DNA from 2 places in the Micromonospora sp. NPDC050397 genome. Region 2 is predicted to be linked to the other one. Evidence: riboswitches for the same ligand, from Rfam matches in the RefSeq annotation. Region 2 holds a riboswitch; the other holds the start of a gene.
The links. A riboswitch is a leader RNA that binds a small molecule or an ion and turns the genes downstream of it on or off. The one in region 2 is predicted to bind thiamine pyrophosphate.
Positions count from the first base shown of each region.

Region 1: linked by a shared signal. The riboswitch ahead of thiE (thiamine phosphate synthase) and the one ahead of ACI2K4_RS26805 (ECF transporter S component) in region 2 are both predicted to bind thiamine pyrophosphate.

Region 1 covers NZ_JBJDPS010000003.1:374,481-382,044, forward strand. The annotation lists gene thiO (glycine oxidase ThiO) at 1-706, opposite strand, end outside; gene thiE (thiamine phosphate synthase) at 700-1,344, opposite strand; TPP riboswitch at 1,339-1,448, opposite strand; gene ACI2K4_RS12635 (ThuA domain-containing protein) at 1,820-7,564, shown strand, end outside.
Region 2 covers NZ_JBJDPS010000010.1:120,442-128,005, reverse strand. The annotation lists gene ACI2K4_RS26830 (ABC transporter ATP-binding protein) at 1-416, shown strand, start outside; gene ACI2K4_RS26825 (ABC transporter permease) at 413-1,630, shown strand; gene ACI2K4_RS26820 (hypothetical protein) at 1,647-2,330, shown strand; gene ACI2K4_RS26815 (energy-coupling factor transporter transmembrane component T family protein) at 2,402-3,202, opposite strand; gene ACI2K4_RS26810 (ABC transporter ATP-binding protein) at 3,199-4,662, opposite strand; gene ACI2K4_RS26805 (ECF transporter S component) at 4,718-5,302, opposite strand; TPP riboswitch at 5,379-5,485, opposite strand; gene ACI2K4_RS26800 (permease) at 5,823-6,779, shown strand; gene ACI2K4_RS26795 (TIGR03943 family putative permease subunit) at 6,779-7,564, shown strand, end outside.

The DNA of each region.
Region 1 (7,564 bases), on a different contig from region 2:
GGAGGATCTGCCCCTTGACCGGTCGGATCGGCAGCCCGGTCAGCGCGGCGACACCACAGCCGGCCGCGACCACGACGGTGCCCGCGTCCAACTCGTCGAGGCGGTGCACGGCCGACGGCACCAGCACCACACCGGCTCTGACGGCTGCCGTACGCAGGGCGGTGACCAGCCGTCGCGGATCCACCTGGTGGTCGTCGGGGGCGTGCGCGCCGCCGCGTACCCGGGGGGCGAGCAGCGGTTCGCGCTCGTGCAGTTCGGTGGCGTTCAGCGCGGTGATCGGCAGCCCCAACCCCCGCTGGTACGTCCAGAGCCGGCGTGCCTCGGCCAGGTCGTCGGCGGTACGCCCGACCACCAGCGTGCCCTCGGTGCGGTAGCCGAGTTCGTCCCGCCCGCTCAGTCCGGCGCTCGCCGCGACCTCGCTGGCGAACCCGGGCCACCGGGCGGCGGACTCGAGCAGCAGCCGGGTCAGCGCCTCCTCACCGAAGTACGCCTCCGCGACCGGGGCGAGCATGCCGGCCGCCACCCCGGACGCCCCGCTGCCCGGCTCGGGATCGTGCAGCATCACCCGCAACCCCCGTACGGCGGCCCCCCAGGCCACCGCCAACCCGATCGGTCCACCCCCCACCACCGCCACATCCGCCCGCCGCGCGGTAAGGAAGGGCCCCTTGTTATCGGATTCGGATGTATAGGGGGCCCCTCCTAACATGTCGGGGCTCCGGCGCGTCCGAGCGCGGCGAGCAGTTCGGCGGTGGCCCGGGACGGGTCGGCCACGGACGAGACCGCACCGACCACGGCCACCCCGTACGCTCCCGCCTCCACCAGCGCGGGCACCCGCGCGGCGGTCACCCCACCGATCGCGATCACTGGTACGTCCACCGCTGCGGCCACCCGCGCGATGCCGGCCGGTCCGATCGGTTCGGGCAGCCCGTCCTTGGTCGTGGTGGCGTAACACGGCCCGACGCCGAGGTAACTGGCGCCGTCGGCGACCGCCTCGCGCGCGGTCTCCGGTGCGCGGGCGGTGGCGCCGAGCACCGCGCTCGGCCCCAGCACCCGCCGGGCTGCGTCGACCGGCAGGTCGAGCGCGCCCACGTGCCCACCTGCGGCGTTCGCCGCGAGTGCGACGTGCAGCCGGTCGTTGACCAGGCAGGTGGCGCCGACCGAGGCGCAGAGGTCGACCACCCGCCGGGCCAGGTCGTAGGTCTCGCGGTCGGTCGCGTCGTCCTCGACCCGGACCTGGACCACGAGTTCGGGACCGGCGACGGCGAGCGCCGCACGCACCGTGGCAAGAGGATCACACCCGGTACGGGTGTCGGTGATGAGATGCAGTCGTCCCAGTGGGGGCACGGCAACGCTCCTCCCTGCGCCGGCATTACCCGGATCAGGTTCGACGGTCGGGGGCTTCCAGCCCCCCTCTCAGCCCGGTACACCGGACTCCCGTGGGTTACTTGTCGAACACCCTACGACGGGGAAGCTGATCCGCCAAGGGGAAGAACGTCACAGGGGCGGACCGGAGCGACGAACACAACAGCGGAGACGGCCGGACGGGGGACCCGGAGACACCGATCGGAACGGCGGGATCGCGCTGGGTTTTGTCTGTCCTATCCGGAAGATCCACCTCGGTTACCCAACCGTTACCGGATTTGGCTTGTTGTTGTCTTGCCCGCCTCGCGCTGACCAGCATTAATTTGTTCAGCGACAAGACAAATTTCGGCGGTGCGGCCACGGCGGGCCAGGCTGCCGGAACCCACACCCCCGAACCGGTCTTCGGCGAGCCGGCCGGGGATCCCCCGTTGTCCTCATCGGACGAAGGAGATCCTTCGTGTCAAGACCTCGCCCGCGCCGCGCGCTGCGCGGCGTCCTCAGCCACGCGCTGCTGAGTCTCGCGGTCGCCGTCACCTCGACGGCGACCGCACTCGTAGCAGCGCCGACCGCGGCACAGGCCGCCCCGGCCGCCGCCGCGGCAGACCCCTACTCGGTTCTTGTCTTCTCCAAGACGGCCGGGTTCCGGCACGGCTCCATCCCCTCCGGCATTGCCGCCATCCAGCAGCTCGGGGCGGCGAACGGATTCACCGTCGACGCTACCGAGGACGCGACCGCGTTCAACGACGCCAATCTCGCCAACTACAAGGCTGTGATCTGGCTCTCCACCACCGGTGACGTGCTCGACGACACCCAGCAGGCGTCGTTCGAGCGTTACGTCCGGGCCGGTGGCGGTTACGTCGGCATCCACGCCGCCTCCGACACCGAGTACAACTGGCCGTGGTACGGCAGCCTGGTCGGCGCGTACTTCAACGCGCACCCGGCGAACCAGCAGGCCACGGTCAAGGTCGAGGACCCGGCGCACCCCTCCACCGCCGGACTGCCGGACAAGTGGTCCCGCTTCGACGAGTGGTACAACTTCCGGACCAACCCGCGCGCGAACGTACACGTGCTGGCCAGCCTGGACGAGCGGAGCTACACCCCGGGCACCGGTGCGATGGGCGCCGACCACCCGACCGCCTGGTGCCAGGAGTACGACGGTGGCCGTTCCTGGTACACCGGCGGCGGCCACACCAACGAGTCGTACGCCGAACCGCAGTTCCTCGCCCACCTGCTCGGCGGCATCGAGACCGCCGCGGGTGTCGTGGAGGCCGACTGCGGCGCGACGAAGACCAGCAGCTTCGAGAAGGTGTCGCTGGACAGCAACACCAACAACCCGATGGAGCTGGACATCGCCCCGGACGGGCGGGTCTTCTACGTCGAGCGGGACGGCCGGATCCAGATCATCAAGCCGAACACCGGCACCACGGTCACCGCGGTCACCCTGCCGGTCTTCACCGGCAACGAGGACGGCCTGCTCGGCATCCAGCTCGACCCGGACTTCGCCACCAACAACTGGGTGTACGTCTACTACGCCCCGGCCGGTGGCGCGGCCCGCAACTACCTCTCCCGGTTCACGGTCGAGGGCGACATCATCAACGCGGCCAGCGAGAAGGTCGTGCTCCAGGTCCCGACGCAGCGCAACACCTGCTGCCACGCGGGCGGCAGCATCACCTTCGACAGCCACGGCAACCTCTACCTGGCCCTCGGTGACAACACCAACCCGTTCGAGTCGGACTCGTACACGCCGATCGACGAGCGGCCGGGCCGGCAGGACTTCGACGCGCAGCGCTCCTCGGGCAACACGAACGACCTGCGTGGCAAGGTGCTCCGGATCCACCCGGAGGACGACGGCACCTACACCGTGCCGGCCGGCAACCTCTTCCCGCCGGGCACCGCGCTGACCAAGCCCGAGATCTACGCGATGGGCTTCCGGAACCCGTTCCGGATCGGCATCGACCCGGCCACCGACACCCTGTACGTGGGTGACTACGGACCGGACGCCGGTGCGGCGAACCCGAACCGTGGCCCCGAGGGCACGGTCGAGTGGAACATCGTCGGCCCCGGCAACTACGGCTGGCCGTACTGCCACGGCGCGAACTACGCGTACAACGACTGGACGTTCCCGTCCGGCCCGAGTGGGGCGAAGTTCGACTGCGCCGCGCCGGTCAACAACTCGCCGAACAACACCGGCCTGACCAACCTGCCGCCGGCCATCTCGGCCACGGTCGACTTCGACTACAGCGGCAACCCGCTGTACCCGGAGATCGGCGGCGGCGGCGCCCCGATGGGCGGCCCGGTCTACCGGTACGACGAGAACCTGAACTCGGAGCGGAAGTGGCCGGCGTACTACGACGGCAAGGCGCTGCTCGGCGAGTGGAACCAGAACAAGATGTACACCATGCAGGTCACCGAGGACGGCAAGTCGCTGGTCGACATCAACCAGTTGCTGACCGGCATGACCATGCTGCGGCCGATGGACTTCGAGTTCGGTCCGGACGGGGCGCTGTACCTGATCGAGTGGGGTACCGGCTTCGGCGGCAACAACGACAACTCGGGCATCTACCGGATCGACTACATCGCCGGTGAGCGGTCCCCGATCGCGGTGGCGAACGCCGAGCCGACCTCCGGCCCGGCGCCGCTGGCGGTTCGGTTCTCCAGCGCCGGGTCGCGTGACCCGGACGGTGGCACGCTGACGTACGCCTGGAACTTCGGCGACAACGCCACCTCGACCGACCCGAACCCGTCGCACACGTACGCGGCGGCGGGCAACTACAACGCGCAGCTCACGGTCACCAACCCGAAGGGTCGGACCGCGGTCGCGAACGTACTGGTCACGGTTGGCAACACCGCGCCGACGGTCGCCATCGAGTTCCCGCCGGACGGCGGCTTCTTCGAGTGGGGCGACCTGGTCAAGTACAAGGTCAAGGTGACCGACCCGGAGGACCAGACGATCGACTGTGACCGGGTGGTGCTGCAGTACTACCTGGGCCACGACCAGCACGCGCACCCGTTGCAGTCGTACACCGGCTGTGAGGGTTCGGTCCAGACGCTGCTCGCCTCCGGGCACGGTGCCGAGGCGAACGTCTTCGGTGTGTTCGAGGCGGTCTACACCGACGGCGGCGGCGCCGGCGGTTCGCACGCGCTGACCGGGCGGGCGCTGGAGCAGCTCCAGCCCAAGCGCAAGCAGGCGGAGTACTTCTCCTCCACCGGCCGGCTGCCGGGCAGCGCCAGCACGGGTGACCCGGGTGTGGCGCGGCAGGCGACGACCGACCCCGCCGGCGGGTTCGAGAACATCGGCTGGATCGAGAACGACGACTGGTGGGCCTTTGACCCGGCGAACCTGACCGGCATCGACTCCATCCGGTTCCGCGCGGCCTCGGCCGGCGGCGGCGGGCGGATCGAGGTCCGCGTCGGCGCGCCGGACGGTCCGACGGTCGCCACGGCCGACGTACCGAGCACCGGTGGTTGGCAGACCTTCGTCGACGTCACCGCCAACCTGACCACGCCGAGCACGGTCAGCGGTCCGCTCTACTTCGTGGCCCGCAACCCGGTCGGCTCCAACGGAACCGGCGCGATCATCAACGTGAACTGGGTCGACTTCCTCGGTCGCGGTGTCACCGACAACGCGCCGCCGGTCGTCACCGCTTCGGCGAACCCGACCGCCGGCATCGCGCCGGTGCAGGTCAACTTCACCGGTACGGCGACCGACCCGGAGAACGACGCCCCGTTCACGTACGCCTGGGACTTCGGTGACGGCGGCACGGCGAACACCGCCAACGCCACCCACACCTACACCGTTCCGGGCAACTTCACCGCCACCCTGACCGTGACCGACGCCCGTGGCGCCTCCACGTTCGTCAACATCCCGGTCGAGGTGACCGCGCCGAACACGTCCTGCTTCGGGGCGCGCTCGGACGACTTCACCGGCACCTCGCTGGACAAGTCGCGCTGGTCGACCGTGATCCGGGAGAACCAGCTCTACTCGGTCAGCGGGGGCAACCTGGTGCTGCCGACCGCGGTCGGTGACCTGTACGGCGGCACGAACAACGCCACCAACGTGGTGCTCCAGCCGGCTCCGAACGGTGCCTGGCAGGCGACCACCAAGGTGACGCTGAGCGCGACCGCCAACTACCACCAGGCGGGCCTGATCCTCTACGGCGACGACGCGAACTACGCCAAGGTGGACCTGCTCTACGGCGACAGCCGCAAGATCGAGTTCATCCGGGAGACCGCCGGTACGCCGCGTAACGAGGCCGCCGACGCCATCCCGGCACCGGCCGGACTCGGCGACACGTTCTACGTACGCCTGGCCAGTGACGGCACCAACCTGACCGCGGCCTTCTCGGCCGACGGCCAGACCTTCGTCCCGGTCGGCCGGCCGGCGGCACTGGCCGGGATCGAGAACCCGAAGGTGGGTCTGTTCGCGCTGAACGGCAACACCACCGCCCCGGTGGTGGACGCCAAGTTCGACTGGTTCCAGGTCAGCCCGGACGAGCCGGCCGGCCCGGTCTTGCCGTCCGACGAGTTCGCCGGTAACAGCCTGGACAAGTGCAGGTGGGACGCGATCGTCCGGGAGAACCCGGCCGGTTACCGGGTGACCGGTGGCGGCCTCCAGATCGACGTACCGAACGGCGACATCTACGGGGCCGGTGGCACCCCACCGGCTAACTTCATCCTGCAGAACGCGCCGGCAGGTGACTGGACGATCGAGACCAGGATCGACGGCAGCCAGTTCAACGAGCAGTACCAGCAGGGCGGTCTCCTCGTCTACGGCGACGACGACAACTACCTGAAGCTGGACTTCATCGCCGACAACCAGGCCGGTCAGCCGTTGGTACGGCGGATCGAGTTCCGCAGCGAGATCGGTGCGACCGTGCAGGACCCGCAGCCGAACGCCGGTGACCTGACCCAGGGGATCTGGCACCTGCGGCTGACCAAGGCGGGCACGACGTACACCGCGTCGTACTCGGCGAACGGGACCGACTGGACCACGTTGGGGAGCCTGACCAACGCGGCCGTGGGCGCCACGCCCAAGTTCGGCCTCTTCACCCTCGGCGCCAACCAGCAGGCGTCGAAGCCGGCGACGTTCGACTACTTCCGGGTGAGCACCACGGTCGCCGACGCGACCGCACCGGTGACCACCTCGGCGGTGGCCGGTACGCCGACCGGCGGCTGGCACACCGGCGCCACCACGGTCACCCTGACCGCCACCGACAACGCCGGTGGCAGCGGAGTGGCCAGCACCGAGTACCAGCTCGACGGGGCCACCACCTGGACCACCTACACCGAGCCGATCCTGGTCGCCGGTGACGGTGCCCACCAGGTGCGGTTCCGCTCGACGGACCAGGCCGGCAACACCGAACAGACGAAGACCGTCGACCTGAAGATCGACGCGACCGCGCCGGTCACCTCGGCGACCTTCGCGCCGCCGAGCGACAGCGGTTGGCACGCCGGGACCATCCCGGTGACGCTGGCCGCCCAGGACGCGGGTTCGGGCGTCAGCAAGCTGGAGTGGTCGCTGGACGGCGGCCCCTGGACGCCGTACACCACGGCGGTCAGCGTCACCGGCGACGGGCAGCACGAACTGCTGTACCGGGCCACCGACGCCGCCGGCAACGCGGAGACGCTGAAGTCGGCCGTACTGAAGATCGACGGCAGCAAGCCCACGGTCCTGGTCTCCGGCCTCGCCGACGGCCAGCTCTACGGCGACAGTGCCGACGTCCGGGTCTCCTGGCAGGCGGTCGACCCGACCTCCGGCATCGAGGCCACCATCGCCACGCTGGACGGTCAGCCGTACCAGAACAACACCCTGCAGGCCCTCTACGACCTCTCGCTGGGCCTGCACGAGCTGACCGTGACCGCCACCGACAAGGCCGGCAACCAGACGACCTCGTCGGTACGGTTCTTCGTCACCACCTCGTTCCGGGACATGCAGAACCTGCTGGACCGGTTCAAGGCGACCAACCGGCTCTCCACCAAGGCGCACAAGCAGCTCACCAACAAGCTGACCGCGGTACGCGACTCGGAGGCCGCCGGTAACGACAAGCGGGCCGTGCAGCAGTTGACCGCGTTCAAGGCGCTGGTGGCCGACACCGCGCTGGTCACCGACGCCGATGTGCGTGGGGTCCTGACCAGGGACGCGGACGCGATGATCGTCCGGCTCGGTGGCGCCGCCACCAAGGCGGGCGTGAAGGCGAACGAC
Region 2 (7,564 bases):
CGTTCAACCTGATCGCCCGCACCAGCGCGGTGGCCAACGTGGAGCTGCCGCTGGCGTACGCCGGGGTCAGGCCCGCGCAGCGGCGGCGCCGGGCACTGGAGGCGCTGGACCTGGTCGGCCTCGCCGACCGGGCCGGGCACGAGCCGAACCAGCTCTCCGGCGGCCAGCAGCAGCGGGTGGCGGTCGCCCGGGCACTGGTCACCGAACCGGCGCTGATCCTGGCCGACGAGCCGACCGGCAACCTGGACAGCCGGTCGACCGAGGAGGTGCTGGCCATTTTCGAGCGGTTGAACCGTACCGGCCGCACCATCGTCATGATCACTCACGAGCCGGAGGTGGGGGACCGGGCGAAGCGACTGGTCCGGCTCCTCGACGGCGAGATCGTCAGCGACCAGCGGTCGGAGCCGGTCCGGTGAGCCTCTTCGAGATCCTGCGCTCCGCCGTACGCGCGATCACCGTCAACAAGCTCCGCTCGGCGCTGACCATGCTCGGCGTACTGATCGGGGTTGGTGCGGTGATCCTGCTGGTCGCGGTCGGCAACGGCTCGGCGAAGCAGATCAGCGACCGGATCGCCGCGCTGGGCAGCAACACGCTCACCGTGCAGAGCACCGCGCGTGGCGGCGGCGGTGACGCGCTCACCGTACCGATCGCCCTGGCGCTGCGGGATCCCGTCCTGGCGCCGGACGTCCGTACGGTCGCACCGGTGGTGACCGCCCCGGCCGCGATCACCTATCAGGGTGCCGACCACCAGGTGCCGCAGTTCGTCGGCACCTACCCGGGTTATCTCGGCGCGTCGAACACCCGGGTCGCGAGCGGATCCGCGTTCAGCGACTCGGACCTGGCGGAGGGTCGGCGGGTGGTGCTGATCGGCCAGACCGTCGCGACCGAACTCTTCCCCGGCGTGGACCCGGTCGGCGCGCAGGTGACCGTCGCCGGTGCCCTCTACACGGTGGTCGGGGTGCTCGCCGAGAAGAGCTCGGCGACCGGCTTCCAGGATGCCAACGACGTGGCGTTGGCCCCGCTGACCGCGGTGCAGCAGACGCTGACCGGGTACGGCCCGGTGGGCTCGGTGGTCGTCGAGGCGAGCGGGGCGGACCGGGTGGACGAGGCCGAGGCGCAGATCGCCACGATCCTCGACCAGCGACTCGGGGTCACCGCGGCGGCCGGTGCACGGGCGGCGAACAGGAGTGCGCCGTACCGGATCCAGAACGCCGCCCAACTGTTGCGGACCCAGACCGAGACGGCGGACACCTTCACCGTGCTGCTCGGCGCGGTCGCCGGGATCAGCCTGCTCGTCGGCGGGATCGGCATCACCAACATCATGCTGGTCACGGTGACCGAGCGGACCCGGGAGATCGGCATCCGCAAGGCGCTCGGCGCACCCCGTCGGGTGATCCTCACCCAGTTCCTGGCCGAGGCGACCATGCTCAGCGTGGTCGGTGGCGGGCTCGGGGTGGCCGCCGCCCTGGTCGGCAGCCGCTTCACCATCGTCGGTGTCACCCCGGTCGTGGTACCCAGCTCGATCGCGCTGGCGCTCGGTGTCTCGGTCGCGATCGGACTCTTCTTCGGCTGCGTGCCGGCCAGCCGGGCGGCCGGTCTCCGCCCGATCGACGCCCTCCGCTACGAGTGACCTCGGGGATGCAGTCATGACAAGAGCGCAGCGCTGGGGCCGCCGGTCGCCGGGTGCCCACGGCGTGGTCCGGGACACCACGACGAACCTCCCACCGCCGTCGGATGTCCCACTGTCTCCGGATGCCCCGCCGGCTCCAAACGGGTCGGTTGGTGGCGCGTCCGGGGGTGGCGATCTGGCGGACGAGTTGGCCGTGGTGGCGGGGCGGCGGTGGTGGAACCGGGCCACCGTCTACCTCGCCGCGCTGGTGCTGCTGGTCGGCGGCTTTGTCGGCGGGGTCCAGGCGCAGAAGTCGTACGGCGACCCGTCCGGTGTCGGTCCGGGCGCGACCGGCCGGGGTGGCGAGCGCGGTGCGGGTGGATTCGCCGGCTACTCGGGTGGCCGGCTCGCGAACCGGCCCGGTGACGCCGGTACGGCAGACGGCGCTCCCACTCCCGGTTCCGCCACGGGCGAGGGTGCTGCCGGCTCCGGCGCGGCACAGACCACCACCGGCACGGTGAAGCTGGTGGACGGCGGCACCGTCTACCTGGAGACCCCGGACGGCACCGTGGTCACGGTACGGACCGGCGCCGACACCGCCGTGACGATCGCCCGTGCCGGTTCGCTCGCCACCCTGAAGGCCGGGGACAGCGTCACCGCCACCGGCCCCAACACCGGCGGTACGGTCACCGCCAGCAAGGTCACCGCCGAACCGGGGTGACCGGTCCCGGTGCCCGGTCCGGGTGCCGGACGTGCAGGTGGCCGTCGTTGGGAAAGGGCGGCCGGGCGGGCTCAACCGATCAGGGGTCGGAACGTACCGAGCAGGACGCTGACGCCCAACGCCACCCCGGCCAGTACGGCGGCACCCGCGACCAGTGCGGCGTCGGCGGCGGTGAACCGTTGCCGCCGGGCGGACGTACGTGGCGAACCGCTGTCGAAGCCCCGGGCGTCCATCGCGGTGGCGAGTCGGGTGCCGCGCCGGATCGCCCCGACGAGCAGGGCGAACGCGGTGGCGGCGAAGAGTCGCAGCCGGGCGACCGGGTTGCGTCCGGCGTCCACACCCCGGGCCCGTCGGGCCATGCCGAGCAGTTGCCACTCGGTGGCGAGCAGCGGCAGCATCCGGAACGCGGCGAGCGCGCCGAGCGCGAACCTCGGCGGCGCCTTGGCGTTCTGGACCAGCGCGTCGGCCAGGTCGGTGGGATCGGTGGTGGCGAAGACCAGCAGTCCGGGCAGCGCCACCGCGACCAGTCGCAGCGCCAGCCCGAGCGCGGTGTGCAGCACACCGGTGGTGACGGTGAGCGGCCCGGCGTCGAGCAGCACCGCACCGTCCCGGTCGGCGGCGAACAGGACCATGGTGAGGACCACACCGAACGCGCTGAGCAGCAGCGGCCAGATCCGCCGGAGCAGGGTGGCGTAGCCGATGCCGAACAGCGGCAGCACGGCGAGTTCGATCGCGATGGCGACCGCCGGTGCGACCGGGTCGATCGTGGCGACCAGGGCGAACGAGAAGACCAGGGCGGCGGCGAGTTTGGCGACCGGGTTGCGCCGGGCCAGCGGTGCGGTCGACGTACCGACCGGTCCGGTGACGATCACGAGGCGACTCCGGGCGCGGTGCGGACGCCCGTACCCTCGTGGTCGCCGCCGGCCAGGGTGACCGTCCGGTCGGCGAGCGCGTCGACGAAGTCCGGGTCGTGGGTGACCGTGACGATGCCGTGTCCGGCGTCGCGCAGGTCGGCGAGGAGGTCGACCATCTCGATCCAGGTACGCCGGTCCTGGCCGAAGGTCGGTTCGTCGAGTACGAGCAGCCGGGGTGCGGTGGCCAGGGCCGTGGCCACGCTCAGCCGCCGTGCCTCGCCGCCGGAGAGGGTGTACGGGTTCGCGCCCGCCAGCCGGTCCAGCCGCAGCCGGGCGAGCAGTCGCTCCACCGTGGCCCGTACGGCACCCTCCGGTTGCCCGGTCCGACGCGGGCCGAGGGCGAGTTCGTCGAAGACCGTACGGCTGAGGAACTGGTGTTCCGGGTCCTGGAAGACCGAGCCGATCCGGCGGGTGAGCGCGGCGGCCCGCCACCGGTGCGGAGGTGTCCCGGCATCCGCTCCGGCCAGGGCGGGACTGGCGGTCAGCCGACCGGTGCCGGGCTTGCGCAGCCCGCCGAGGTGCAGCGCCATGGTGGTCTTGCCAGCCCCGTTGCGCCCGAGCACGGCGACCGCCTCACCGGCCCGTACGGTCAGGTCCGTCGGGGCCAGCCGGGGTGGCTGGCCGAGCCGGTCGGCGGTGAGGAGCAGGTCACCGGCGGCGGTGGCGGACGGGCGGGCGGGCACCGGGCGGCCGGGCACCCACACCCCGGCGTCGGCGAGCGCGTCGCCGTGTGCGGCGAAGACCGCCGAGGGGGTGCCGTCGGCGCGGACGCCGCCGCCCGGTTCGAGCACGACCACCCGGTCGACCAGCGGCAGCGCCTCGGCCACCCGGTGTTCGACCAGGATCAGGGTGGTGCCCGGGTCGACCGCCGCGCCGATGGCCGCCCGGACCAGGGCGGCGCCGGCCGGGTCGAGGTTGGCGGTGGGCTCGTCGAGCAGGAGCAGGCCGGGCCGGAGGGCGAGTACGCCGGCCAACGCCAGCCGCTGCTGCTCGCCGCCGGAGAGCGAGGCGGTGGAGCGGTCCCGCCCGTACGGGAAGCCGACCCGGTGCAGGGCCTGGTCGACCCGGGACCAGATCTCGCCGGCCGGTACGCCCCGGTTCTCCAGTCCGAAGGCGACGTCGTCACCGGCCCGGACCATCACGAGCTGGCTCTCCGGGTCCTGGAACAGGATGCCGACCCGGTCCCGCGCCGTACGTGGGTCGTCCCCGTCGACCTCGATCGTCCCCTGCTGCTCACCGGAGTCCTCGGCGAGCAGGCCGGCGAGCGCGGCGAGCAGGGTGCTCTTGCCCGCCCCCGACGCACCGAGCAACAGCACCCGCTCTCCGCGTTCGATCCGCAGGTCGAGGTCGCGTACGGCCCACCGCTTCCGCCCGGCGTGCCGCCAGCCGAACCCCCGCAACACCACCCCGGTCCCCACACCCACCACCTCTTCCGCTCTCCCCCGTAGCAGGCCCTCCGCACAGGCCGCCGGGCTAGACGGTGGCGCGTTCGCGGCCGGCGGGGAAGCGGTCCAGCACGCCGGTCTGGGCCAGCGAGCGGGTCAGGGCGACACTGCCGAGTCCGGCCACCACCAGCGAACTGGCGGCGGTGATCAGCACGTAGGGGAGGCGGAAGCTGCCCCAGGCGGTGTCCGGGTACCAGACGAAGACGTCGTAGATCGCCGCCGCCAGCCCGGCCAGGATCGCGGCGAGCAGGGAGACGGGCAGGCGGTACACCCGGTAGGCGAACGCCGCGAAGGCCAGCTCCGCCGCCAGTGCCTCGACCGGACCCTGGACCACCAGGGTCCAGCCCCAACTGGTGCCGAGCGCCACCGAGACCAGTGCGGCCAGGGTCAGGGTGTAGAAGGCGGCCCCCGGCTTGCGGATCACCAACGCGCCCAGGACCGCCGGCACCAGCCAGACGCCGTAGAGGAACGCGCGGCCCGGCAGCGGGATCGCGTCGGCCGGGCCGTTCCAGAGCAGGCCCCAGGCCCAGAAGATGACGCCGAACGCGACGCTGAGGGTGGACGCGACGACGATGTCGAGTGTGCGCCAGCGGTTGCCGGTGGAGCCTTTCATGTGGTGCCTCCCAGTCCTCGGAACGAACCAGGAGAAGTCGCACGCCTCGGCCGGCGCGATGCCGGACTCCGGCGTGGCCGGAGCATGACCGAACTCCCTGCGCTGGCATTACCCAGATCAGGTTCGAGGGTCTGCGGATGTCATCCCGCACTCTCAGCGCTGTGCGCTCCCCTGTCGGATGTGAAGTTGTTTCGGCGACGCTAGCACCGACCGGCCGCCCGGGACAGCGCCGTATCGATCGAGTGTGGTGGCGGACACCGGTGCTCGGGTTAGGGTGAGCTGCCACATCCCGGCCGAGCGAGGAGAGCAGACCACCGTGACCGCCCCCGACCGCGCGACCGATCGTCGCGCCGAGACGGGTGACGGGATCGACTGGACGATCCCGTCCGCCGGCGACAGCACCGAGGGTCGTCCGGCGAGCCCGGACCGCGCCGGCCCGACCGCCGGTCCCGGCCGTGGACCCACCCCACCCCCACCCCCGGGTACGCCCGAAGCCGACCTCGACCGACCCCGGCCCCGCCTGTTCGGCGACCGGATCGGCTCGGTCGAAGTGCTCGCGGGGCTCTTGATCCTGCTGGTCGTCTTCCGTAACCCGGTGGCCGAGGCGATCTCCAGCCCACGGTTGCAGACCTGGACCACGGTCTTTGTCTCGGTCATGGTGCAGGCGGTGCCGTTCCTCGTCTTCGGGGTGGTGCTCAGCGCGGTGATCGCGGTCTTCGTGCCCCGCTCCTTCTGGGCGAAGGCGTTGCCGAAACATCCCGCGCTGGCGGTGCCGGTGGCGAGCTGCGCCGGGGTGGTCCTGCCCGGCTGCGAATGCGGCGCGGTGCCGATCGCCGGGTCGCTGATCCGCCGGGGCGTCACCCCCGCCGCCGCGCTCGCGTTCCTGCTCGCCGCCCCGGCGATCAACCCGATCGTGCTCACCGCCACCGCCGTCGCCTTCCCGAACAACCCGGAGATGGTGGTGGGTCGCGGCGTCGCCAGCCTGATCGTCGCGATGGTGATGGGTTGGCTCTGGCTGCGGCTCGGCCGGGCGGACTGGATCCGGCTGCCGCACCGCCCCGACCTCGAAGGAGTCTCCAGGAGCCGGGCGTTCTGGTCCGCCGTACGGCACGACGTGGTGCACGCCGGTGGCTTCCTGGTGCTCGGTGCGATGGCCGCGGCCTGCATCAACGTACTGGTGCCGGAGCGGTGGTTGCAGACCCTGGCGGACAACCCGATCCTGTCGGTGCTGGCCCTGGCGGTGCTCGCCGTACTGCTGTCGATCTGTTCGGAGGCGGACGCGTTCGTGGCCGCGTCGCTGTCCCAGTTCTCGCTCACCTCCCGACTGGCGTTTCTGGTCGTCGGGCCGATGGTCGACCTGAAACTGATCTCGATGCAGGCCGGTGTCTTCGGGCGCCGGTTCGCGTTCCGGTTCGCCCCGGCGACGTTCGCGATCGCCATCCTGGTGGCGGTGGGAGTGGGAGCGGTGGTGTTCTGATGAACCGACAGGCACAGGGCGTGGTGTTGCTGCTGCTCGGTGGGGCGGTGCTCAAGGCCAGCTTCACCGACATGTACCTGCGCTACGTCAAGGAGGGGCTGCGGCCGTTCCTGATCGCCTCCGCCGTCCTGCTGATCGTCGCCGCGGTGATGACGCTCCTGCACGACCTCCGCCCGGCCGCCCGCCGCTCCGGCGCCCGCGAGCCGCACGCCGACCACGGCGCGACAGGGCACGCCGACCACGGCGCGACAGGGCACGCCGACCACGGCGCGACAGGGCACGCCGACCACGGCGCGGCGGAGTACGCCGACCACGGGCATGACCACGGCGCGGCGGAGGACGACCACGGACATGACCACGGCGGCAAGGGCCACCACGAGCCCCGGGTCGGCTGGCTGCTCATCCTGCCCGTGCTCGGCCTGCTGCTGGTCGCCCCGCCGGCCCTCGGCTCGTACGCGGCGGACCAGGCCGGCACCGCGCTCGGCAGTCAACCGCTGTCGGACTACCCGCCGTTGCCGGACGGCGACCCGGTGAAGCTTCCGGTGCTCGACTACGCCTCCCGGGCCATCTTCGACAAGGGCGAGTCACTCGGTGACCGTCGGGTGCAGCTCACCGGCTTTGTCGCCACCGGATCGGACGGCGCGCCGATCCTGGCCCGGATGATTCTCTCCTGCTGCGCGGCCGACGGTCGCCCGATCAAACTCGGCCTGACCGGCGAGGCGCCGACCGGGCTGGCCCCGGACACCTGGGTCGAGGTAGTGGGCCGCTACTCCGACCGGATCGGC